One region of the Bacillus sp. NEAU-Y102 genome, then DNA from elsewhere that is predicted to be linked to it. Evidence: riboswitches for the same ligand, from Rfam matches in the RefSeq annotation. Region 1 holds a riboswitch; each other region holds the start of a gene.

Region 1 (3,163 bases):
AAAAGCCTAAACCTAAAAAAAATGAAGTATTAGTTAAAATTCACGCAACAAGTGTATCGACTGGAGATTGTAGAATACGTGGCTTTAATAGCCCCCTCTTATTTTGGATTCCTATGCGGATCATATTAGGTTTCAGAAAACCGAGGAAACCTATACTTGGCGTAGAGTTATCCGGTGAAATCGAAGACATTGGAACAGATGTAACACAATTTAAAAAAGGAGATCCAGTTTTTGCATTAACAGAACTAAACCTTGGTGGTTATGCCGAATACACATGCGTGCATGAAAGTGGATTAATAGCATTAAAACCTACCAATGTGACATATGAAGAAGCTGCCGTTATTCCTTTTGGCGGAACTTCAGCATTGCACTTCCTTAGAAAAGGACAGATAAAAAAAGGGCAACGAGTACTTATATACGGCGCCTCTGGTTCAGTAGGGACAGCTGCCGTACAACTTGCTAAATACTTCGGGGCGACTGTCACAGCTATTTGTAGTAGTTCGAATTTCGATTTAGTTACAGCCTTAGGGGCAGACAACGTAATTGATTATATGAAAGAAGATTTTACTAAGCAGGGCCAGCACTACGATATTATATTTGATGCAGTTGGAAAATATAAAAAGTCTCTTTGTACAGATGCATTAATGCCTAATGGAAAATATGTATCTGTGAATGGAATGATGGCAAAGGTCAGTAAAGAAGATATGAACCTACTAAAACAACTAGCTGAAACAAAAAAGCTAAAACCTGTTATTGATAGAACTTACCGATTAGAAGAAGTTGTAGAAGCCCATACGTATGTAGAAATGGGCCATAAGAAAGGAAATGTTTCGATTACCTTAAAATAAAATATATTCTGAAAATATCATTGACAATTCTTTTTGTACGATTTACTATTAGTACCATATTCAAAACTACATACACATACTCTTATCAAGAGTGGCGGAGGGACTGGCCCGATGATGCCCGGCAACCGAGCTTATAACATATAAGCTAAGGTGCTAATTCCTGCAAAACGAGTTTTCGTTTTGGAAGATAAGAGAGGAATCTATTTCGTCTATTCGGCACCTCTCTTATTTTTGGGAGGTGCTTTTTATTTTGGAACGTATATGAAGGGGGATTTATAGATGAAAAAGGTATTATTAAGCATTGTAAGCGGAGCAGTATTATTATTAGGCGCATGTAGCGTGAGTTCAGATAAAGAGGTAAAAGCATTAGACGAGAAAAAGATTACTGTCGGTGTAACAGGTGGACCACATGAACAAATTTTTAAAAAGGTAAAAGAAGTTGCAGCAAAAGATGGTCTCGAAATTGATATAAAAGTATTTAATGATTATGTAGCGCCGAACGTATCTTTAGATGAAAAAAGCCTTGATGTAAATAGCTACCAAACAAAATCGTATTTAGATGTATTTAAAGCTGAACGCAATATGAAATTAGCTGAAGTATTTTCAACAGTAACATTCCCTATGGGCATATATTCTAAAAACATAAAAGATGTAAAAGACTTAAAAGAGGGCGATGCAATTGCTGTACCAAATGACCCAACGAATGAACTGCGAGCTTTAAAATTATTTGAAAAAGCAGGGGTTTTAAAAGTTGATCCGAAGGCTACAGAAAAAGCGACTGCGAAAGATGTAATTGAAAACCCGAAAAATTTAAAGATTGTTGAATTAGAAGCTTCTCAATTACCAACGCAACTAAGTGAAGTGAAAGCAGCTGCAATTAATACAAACTTTGCATTAGGTGCAAAATTAAGTCCAGCGAAAGATTCTATTTTCCGCGAAGGAAAAGATTCACCATATGTGAACTGGGTCGTTGTTCGTACTGAAAATAAAGATGATGCCGTTGTAAACAAATTAAAGAAAGCTTATCAATCTAAAGAAGTAAAAGAGTTTATCGAGAAAAAATTTGATGGTTCAGTTTTACCATCTTGGTAGGAGCTGACGATAATGATTGAATTAAAAAACATATCCAAAGTATTTACAACAAAAAAAGGGAATGTTGAGGCTCTTAAGTCTACTTCCCTTAAAGTAGAAAAAGGCGATGTATTTGGAATCATTGGGTATAGTGGCGCTGGTAAAAGCACATTGATTCGATGTGTAAATCTATTAGAAAAACCAACGACAGGAAATATCATTGTAAACGAACAAGACCTAACAACATTATCAACAAAAGAACTAGCAAAAGCGAGACAAAAAATCGGAATGATCTTTCAAGGATTCAATTTACTTAAAACTGTTACCGTCTATGAAAATATTGCATTACCGTTACGGCTTGCTGGCATTCCAAAAGCGGAAATTGAAAAAAGAGTAGAAAAATATTTACGCATCGTGGATCTTTTTAACCGTAAAGATGCTTATCCAAGCGAACTTTCTGGCGGTCAAAAACAGCGCGTTGCAATTGCACGTGCACTATCACATGAGCCTGAAGTGTTATTAAGTGACGAAGCAACGAGCGCTTTAGATCCAGAAACAACTGATTCTATTCTTGATTTGTTATTAAAGATTAACGAAGAAATTGGAATTACGATTTTACTCATTACACATGAAATGAATGTCATCCAACGTATATGCGACCGCGTTGCCGTTATGGAACATGGATCTGTAGTCGAAAGCGGGACTGTGAAAGATATTTTCACAAACCCACAACATGTAACAACGAAGAAATTTGTAAATAGCGCATTTGCAGCGAAAATTCCAGAAGAGGTACAGAAAGAACTACAAAGTACTGGAGAAATTGTAACACTTTCTTTTATAGGAAGTTCTTCAGGAGAACCAGCACTAGCTGTCGCCACAAAACGTTTCCAAGTATATCCAAATATTTTATCTGGTAATATTACACAGTTAAAACATGAGGCATATGGGAAACTTGTCGTTCATATGCAAGGTGAAAAAAATGAAGTAAACCGTGCTTTAGCATTCTTACAAGAGAAAGGTATCATCGTAGAGGGAGGGAAAACAGACTATGGAAAACAAGTCCTTTTTGGATGAATGGAGTAAAGTCATATGGGAAGCCACAATCCAAACCTTTCAAATGACATCTATTTCATTACTCATCTCGATCCTTATTGCACTGCCACTTAGTGTAACACTTGTTTTAACAAGACCTGGTGGACAGCACGAAAATAAAATCATTTATCCTATTCTTAATACAATTATTA
Region 2 (3,163 bases), on a different contig from region 1:
ATGGATTAATCCAAGCTTCATCTTTAAGGCGGAATGAAATCATGCCGCCTCTTCCTGGATAAAATACATCTGTCACCCCGTTTTCATCATTTAAATATGCAACAACTGCTTTCGCATTTTCTTCATGTTGTCTCATGCGAAGCGCTAACGTTTTCATACCGCGAATTAATAACCATGAGTCAAATGGGCTTAAAACCGCGCCTGATGCATTATGATAATGAGCGATTTCCTCGCAAAGTTCCATTCCTTTTGCAACGACAAGTCCGCTTAGTACATCGTTATGTCCCCCTAAATATTTCGTTGCGCTATGGAGTACAATGTCAGCACCTTCTGTTAATGGTTGCTGTATATAAGGTGTGTAGAATGTGTTATCTACAATAAGAAGTAGTCCGTGCCTTTTCGCTACAGTTGCGACAGCAGCAATATCAGTAACTTGCATTAATGGATTAGTTGGAGTTTCTATGAAAATAGCCTTCGTTTCAGTTGTGATAGCTTGCTCAATTTGTTTAATAGATTGTGTATTTACGTATCTACATCGAACATTCCACTTTTTTTCGTGCTCAGAAAATAATCGATACGTTCCTCCGTATAAATCTTCAGATACAATAAGTTCGTCTCCAGAGCGGAATAGAGAAAGGACGAGGAGAACAGCCGCCATCCCTGAACTACAGGCATAACCTTGTTCGCCATATTCTAAGTCTGCGATCGCCTGTTCTAAAAGACCGCGAGTTGGATTGCCAGTTCGTGAATAGTCAAAGCCAGTAGATTTACCAATTCCTTCGTGACGATAAGCGGTTGAGAAATAAACCGGTGGATTAACCGTTCCTGTTGTAGTTTCACTGCGATTTCCGATTTGTGCTAGTTTCGTTTCGATTGTTGACATGTGAAAATTCCTCCTTTTTAAATTGAAACATTAAGTGAATATAAAATAAAAAAAGCCTTCTAAGAAGAAGGCTTTCGGTTTGAATAGAGTCTTCTTCTCATCTGTCAAATCTTTCACAATTTGCTGGAATTAGCACCTTATTAACAAACTGTTAATGGTTGCTGAGGCGTCATAGGGCCAGTCCCTCTACCTCTCTAGATAAGAATGTTCGTATGAAATTTTTATTATGTTTTTAACTTTACAACAAAAGATAATTGAATTGCAAGTTTATTTTAAATAATTTTTATTTTTCCGCAAGTATCATTGACTTTTACTTTTGTGCATGCTAAATTTATTAAAAAATTAACAAACATTGTTAAAAGGGGAACGCATTTCCTTTTAGCTACATAAATAAAATAATAAAGACAACTCTTATTGAGAGCGGTGGAGGGAAAGGCCCTGTGAAACCCGGCAACCTTCAAACGAAATGTTTGAAACGGTGCTAATACCTGCAAAACGAATGTTTTGCATAATAAGAGGAGGAACGATTATGTCCCCCTCTTCAAAGTGAAGAGGGGGTTTTTATATTGATAGAAATGAGGGAGATTCGTGAAATTACTAGATTTATTATCAAAAGGAATTGTAATAGGTGATGGTGCGGTTGGGACGTTATTGCATTCACATGGTTTGCAAAGTAGCTTTGAAGAATTGAATGTATCTGATCCAGACTTAATTATATCGATTCATAAACAATATGTAGCTGCTGGAGCAGATGTAATTCAAACGAATACGTATGGGGCAAATGAGACGAAATTACGTATGTATGGTTTAGAAAATCAAGTTACAGAAATTAATAGAGCGGCAGTAAAACTGGCGAAAGCATCTGTTACAGACAGAAATGCAATTTTAGGAACAATTGGTGGTATGAAACACATCGGAGCCGTTACAACGACTGATATGGAAAGGGAGTTTATGCTACTTGAACAGGCAGGGGCTTTACTAGAAGAGCAGGTTGATGGATTACTATTAGAAACTTTTTACGATGAATTTGAATTACTTCATGCCGTTAAAGTATTGCGTAAGCAAACGAATATTCCAATTGTTGCTCAATTAGCGTTACATGAAGCAGGTACGACTCAAAATGGAAATGATGTCAATGAAATATTAAAGCAACTTATAGATTGCGGTGCAAATGTTGTTGGATTGAATTGTCAACTAGGGCCGCTTCATATGACGGAAGCTTTCAAAATGATATCGATTCCGCAAAATGGCTATTTATCAGCATACCCAAATGCAGGTCTCCCGAATTATGTGGAGGGACGTTATGTATATGAGGGAAGCCCAGCTTATTTTGAAGCGATGACACCGAGATTTATTGAGCAAGGTATTCGATTATTGGGTGGTTGTTGTGGTACGACTCCAGAACATATTCAAAGTATGAAGCGCGCTGTTGCGAATATTACCCCTGTAATAGAAAAAGACACGATTCAAAGGCCGAAAGTCGTTCATACGCATGAGAAACGTTCGAAGGCTCACGTCACTCTAGCAGAGAAAGCGAAAAAACAAACGACAGTTGTAGTGGAATTAGATCCACCGAAAACGTTAGATACACAGCGTTTTTTTGAAGGAGCAAGAGCGTTAAAAAGAGCGGGAGCAGATGCTATTACTCTAGCAGATAATTCATTAGCATCGCCTCGCATCTCGAATATGGCAATGGGTGCGTTATTAACCAAGCATGATATCCCAGTATTGACACATTTAACGTGTAGAGATCATAACGTCATTGGACTACAATCTCATTTGTTAGGTTTATCGGCGTTAGGGATGGAAGAAGTGTTAGCTTTAACTGGTGATCCAGCGCGCGTTGGTGATTTTCCCGGTGCAACTTCTGTATATGATTTATCCTCTATTGAGCTCATTAAAATGATTAAAGAAATGAACGATGGACGTTCAATTTTAGGGAAATCAATTGGACCGGCGACAAGGTTTTCTGTAGGCGGCGCATTTAATCCTCACGTGAGGCACTTAAAAGCAGCGGTTAAGCGAATGGAACGAAAAATAGATGCTGGAGCGGAGTATTTTTTAACTCAGCCAATTTACGATATCGCGCTAATTGAAGAAGTGTATGAAGCGACAAAGCATTTGGAACAACCTATTTTTATTGGAATTATGCCGTTAGTAAGTAAGCGGAATGCAGATTTTCTTCATTTTGAGGTGCCGGGTATTACTCTTCCTGAAGAAATAAGAGAGAGAATGGATGGACACGAAACGAAAGAGGCAGCAATTGAGGAAGGGATTCGC
Region 3 (3,163 bases), on a different contig from region 1:
GAAGCAGATCTTGAATTAGCAGCTAAGTCTATCGTTGCATCAGCATTCGGATTCTCAGGACAAAAATGTTCTGCATGTTCTCGTGCAGTAATCCATGAAGATGTATACGATCACGTATTAAATCGTGCTGTTGAATTAACAAAAGAATTAACAGTTGCTAACCCAGCTGTATTAGGTACAAACATGGGTCCTGTTAATGACCAAGCTGCATTTGATAAAGTAATGAGCTATGTTGCAATTGGTAAAGAAGAAGGTAGAATCTTAGCAGGTGGCGAAGGAGACGATTCTAAAGGCTGGTTCATCCAACCAACAATCGTTGCTGACGTTGCAGAAGATGCTCGCTTAATGAAAGAAGAAATCTTCGGACCAGTAGTAGCATTCTGTAAAGCGAAAGACTTCGATCATGCACTTGCAATTGCAAACAATACGGAATACGGTTTAACAGGTGCTGTTATTACTAACAACCGTGACCATATTGAAAAAGCACGCGAAGACTTCCACGTTGGTAACTTATACTTCAACCGTGGATGTACTGGTGCAATCGTAGGTTACCAACCATTCGGTGGCTTTAACATGTCTGGTACAGACTCTAAAGCTGGTGGACCTGATTACTTAGCACTTCACATGCAAGCAAAAACTACTTCTGAAACTTTATAAGAAATAGTAGAGGAGCTCTTCACAGAATGTGAAGAGCTCCTTTTAAAATTGAAATCCTATATATTACCATCGTTCGAAGGGAATGAGCTAAAACCTATTAATAGCGTGATAAACATGTGAACAGAAATAAAATGATGAGAAAAGTTGACTTATTAGTCATATTTTTTAGTATTCATTTTGAGAATTTCCTGTATAATACAATTTGAAAGAAAATCTATGGTTCGACAAGGAACACTCCTTTCAGTTTTGCTCACTGAAAGGAGTGTTTTTTTATGTAGCTAAAAATTCTTGCGTGCTTATTACATTTGCATATACGCCATTTAAACTAGCTAAAACTGTATTGTGAATATAAACAGCTGGTATAGTAGCGTTCTTAAAAGAAAGGTCTTTTGTAGCACAAGCGTCATGTATAACGGTACATTGAAAGCCAAAATCGAATGCAGCCCTTACTGTTGCATCGATACACATATGAGTCATCATCCCGCATACAACGACATGTTCAATATTTAAACGTTTTAATTGCTCTAGAAGATTAGTTTCTCGGAAGCTATTTGGATAATGTTTGACTATAACTGTTTCTTCTCTAAGTGGACGTACGCTTTCATGAATATGTACACCTTCTGTATTAGGTAGGAAAAAAGTAGCGTCATCTTTTATAGCTACGTGTTGGATATGAAAAATAGGTTCGCTGTTTTTTCTAAAGTGTTGTAATAACTGATTAGTATATTCGCTTGCTTCTACTGGATTACGCAATTCCATCTTTCCATTTGGAAAATAATCGTTTTGAATATCGACGAGTAAAAGAGCTGTTTTCATATATTTATCTTCCTCCGAGTTTCATATTCAAATAAATTTATTCAATTTGTAGAGAGGATTCTCCTGTTTAAAAATATGAGGAAGAGGAATTTTAAATAACCTTGAAAGTTACTATTTTTCAGATGAATATTCATCTGAAAATTTTAATAAAGGAATAATTAATATTTTTCTAAAAAATGTATTGACTCTTATTATTCTGAGTTCTATAATGAGAATTAATTAAACGACAATTAAATCGATACATTCTTATCCAGAGAGGTGGAGGGACTGGCCCTACGATACCTCAGCAACGGGTTTTTTAATACCGTGCTAACTCCAGCAAGCCATATAAAGGCTTGGAAGATGAGAAGATGTGAACGAGTACATATAAGTGCTCTCCTTCTTATCTTTATGGTTGATAAGAAGGAGGGCACTTTTTATTTTACCTCGAAAGCTCTGCTTCAAGTTTTTACAGCATATAGGAGGGGGAAAAATGATTTCTTTTAACAATGTAAGTAAAGTGTATGAATCAGCTGGGCAATCTGTTCATGCGGTGGAGGATGTAACATTATCAGTTGAGAAAGGCGAAATTTTTGGCATTATCGGTTTTAGTGGAGCTGGAAAGAGTACATTATTACGCTTAGTAAATATGTTAGAGAGACCAACGGCAGGAACGATTTCAATAGATGATAAAGATATTACATCATTATCGACGAAAGAATTACGCAAACTAAGACAAAGAATCGGAATGATTTTTCAAAGCTTTAATTTATTTAATTCAAGAACAGTGTTTGGGAATATTGCTTATCCATTAAAGTTAGCGAAATTGCCAAAGAACGAGATAAAGGAACGAGTGAATGAACTGCTGAGGTTTGTAGGGTTAGAAGATAAAGCAAACTATTATCCAGAACAGCTATCAGGGGGACAAAAGCAGCGTGTTGGTATTGCTAGAGCACTTGCGACATCGCCAGATATTCTTATATGTGATGAGGCAACATCAGCCTTAGATCCAGAAACGACGACAGAAATTCTAAACTTATTAAAGAAAGTAAATCGAGAATACAATTTAACAATTCTTCTTATTACACATGAAATGCATGTTGTGAAAGAAATTTGTCACCGTGTAGCTGTAATGGAGAAGGGAAAAGTTATTGAAGAAGGAAAACTGTTTGATGTTTTCACGCAACCAAAAACAAAGACGACTCAAAACTTTGTACGTTCTGTTATTAATGATCATTTACCAGAAAGTGTTCTAGCGAAAATTCAAAATGGTGGTCAAATTTATCGTCTAACATTTACTGGTGAGGAGACAGGACAGCCGGTACTATCATATATCGCAAAAAACTATAACGTTGATGTAAATGTACTGTACGGAAATATTATTGAACTTCAAAATGTGCTATTTGGAAATCTGCTTGTAGAATTGCAAGGTGAGCAGAGGGAAATTCAAAAAGCATTACAACATCTAAGACTGCAAGTGCAGCTGAAGGAGGTAGAAGCTCATGCGAGTTGATTGGAGTATATTTTGGCCGCGCATACTAGATGCGACGGGAGATACCCTCTTAATGGTAATTGTAACACTTATATTCGCTACAATTCTGGGTATACCTCTAGGTTTACTTTTATATGTAACGAGAAAAGGAAACTTTTTAGAAAATAAATGGGTCTTTTCTATTCTTAACATCATAATTAATACAATTCGTCCGGTACC

The links. A riboswitch is a leader RNA that binds a small molecule or an ion and turns the genes downstream of it on or off. The one in region 1 is predicted to bind S-adenosylmethionine.
Region 2: another riboswitch for S-adenosylmethionine. It lies ahead of ACYFX0_RS05850 (bifunctional homocysteine S-methyltransferase/methylenetetrahydrofolate reductase); the one in region 1 lies ahead of ACYFX0_RS28315 (MetQ/NlpA family ABC transporter substrate-binding protein).
Region 3: another riboswitch for S-adenosylmethionine. It lies ahead of ACYFX0_RS21850 (methionine ABC transporter ATP-binding protein); the one in region 1 lies ahead of ACYFX0_RS28315 (MetQ/NlpA family ABC transporter substrate-binding protein).

Annotation. Positions count from the first base shown of each region.
Region 1 covers NZ_JBTWFK010000016.1:2,998-6,160, reverse strand. The annotation lists gene ACYFX0_RS28320 (NAD(P)-dependent alcohol dehydrogenase) at 1-848, shown strand, start outside; SAM riboswitch class I at 928-1,042, shown strand; gene ACYFX0_RS28315 (MetQ/NlpA family ABC transporter substrate-binding protein) at 1,128-1,940, shown strand; gene ACYFX0_RS28310 (methionine ABC transporter ATP-binding protein) at 1,953-2,993, shown strand; gene ACYFX0_RS28305 (methionine ABC transporter permease) at 2,968-3,163, shown strand, end outside.
Region 2 covers NZ_JBTWFK010000001.1:1,160,006-1,163,168, reverse strand. The annotation lists gene metI (cystathionine gamma-synthase/O-acetylhomoserine thiolyase) at 1-883, opposite strand, end outside; SAM riboswitch class I at 978-1,088, opposite strand; SAM riboswitch class I at 1,292-1,401, shown strand; gene ACYFX0_RS05850 (bifunctional homocysteine S-methyltransferase/methylenetetrahydrofolate reductase) at 1,472-3,163, shown strand, end outside.
Region 3 covers NZ_JBTWFK010000009.1:24,126-27,288, forward strand. The annotation lists gene pruA (L-glutamate gamma-semialdehyde dehydrogenase) at 1-657, shown strand, start outside; partial or broken gene ACYFX0_RS21845 (cysteine hydrolase family protein) at 908-1,473, opposite strand; SAM riboswitch class I at 1,717-1,822, shown strand; gene ACYFX0_RS21850 (methionine ABC transporter ATP-binding protein) at 1,946-2,965, shown strand; gene ACYFX0_RS21855 (methionine ABC transporter permease) at 2,955-3,163, shown strand, end outside.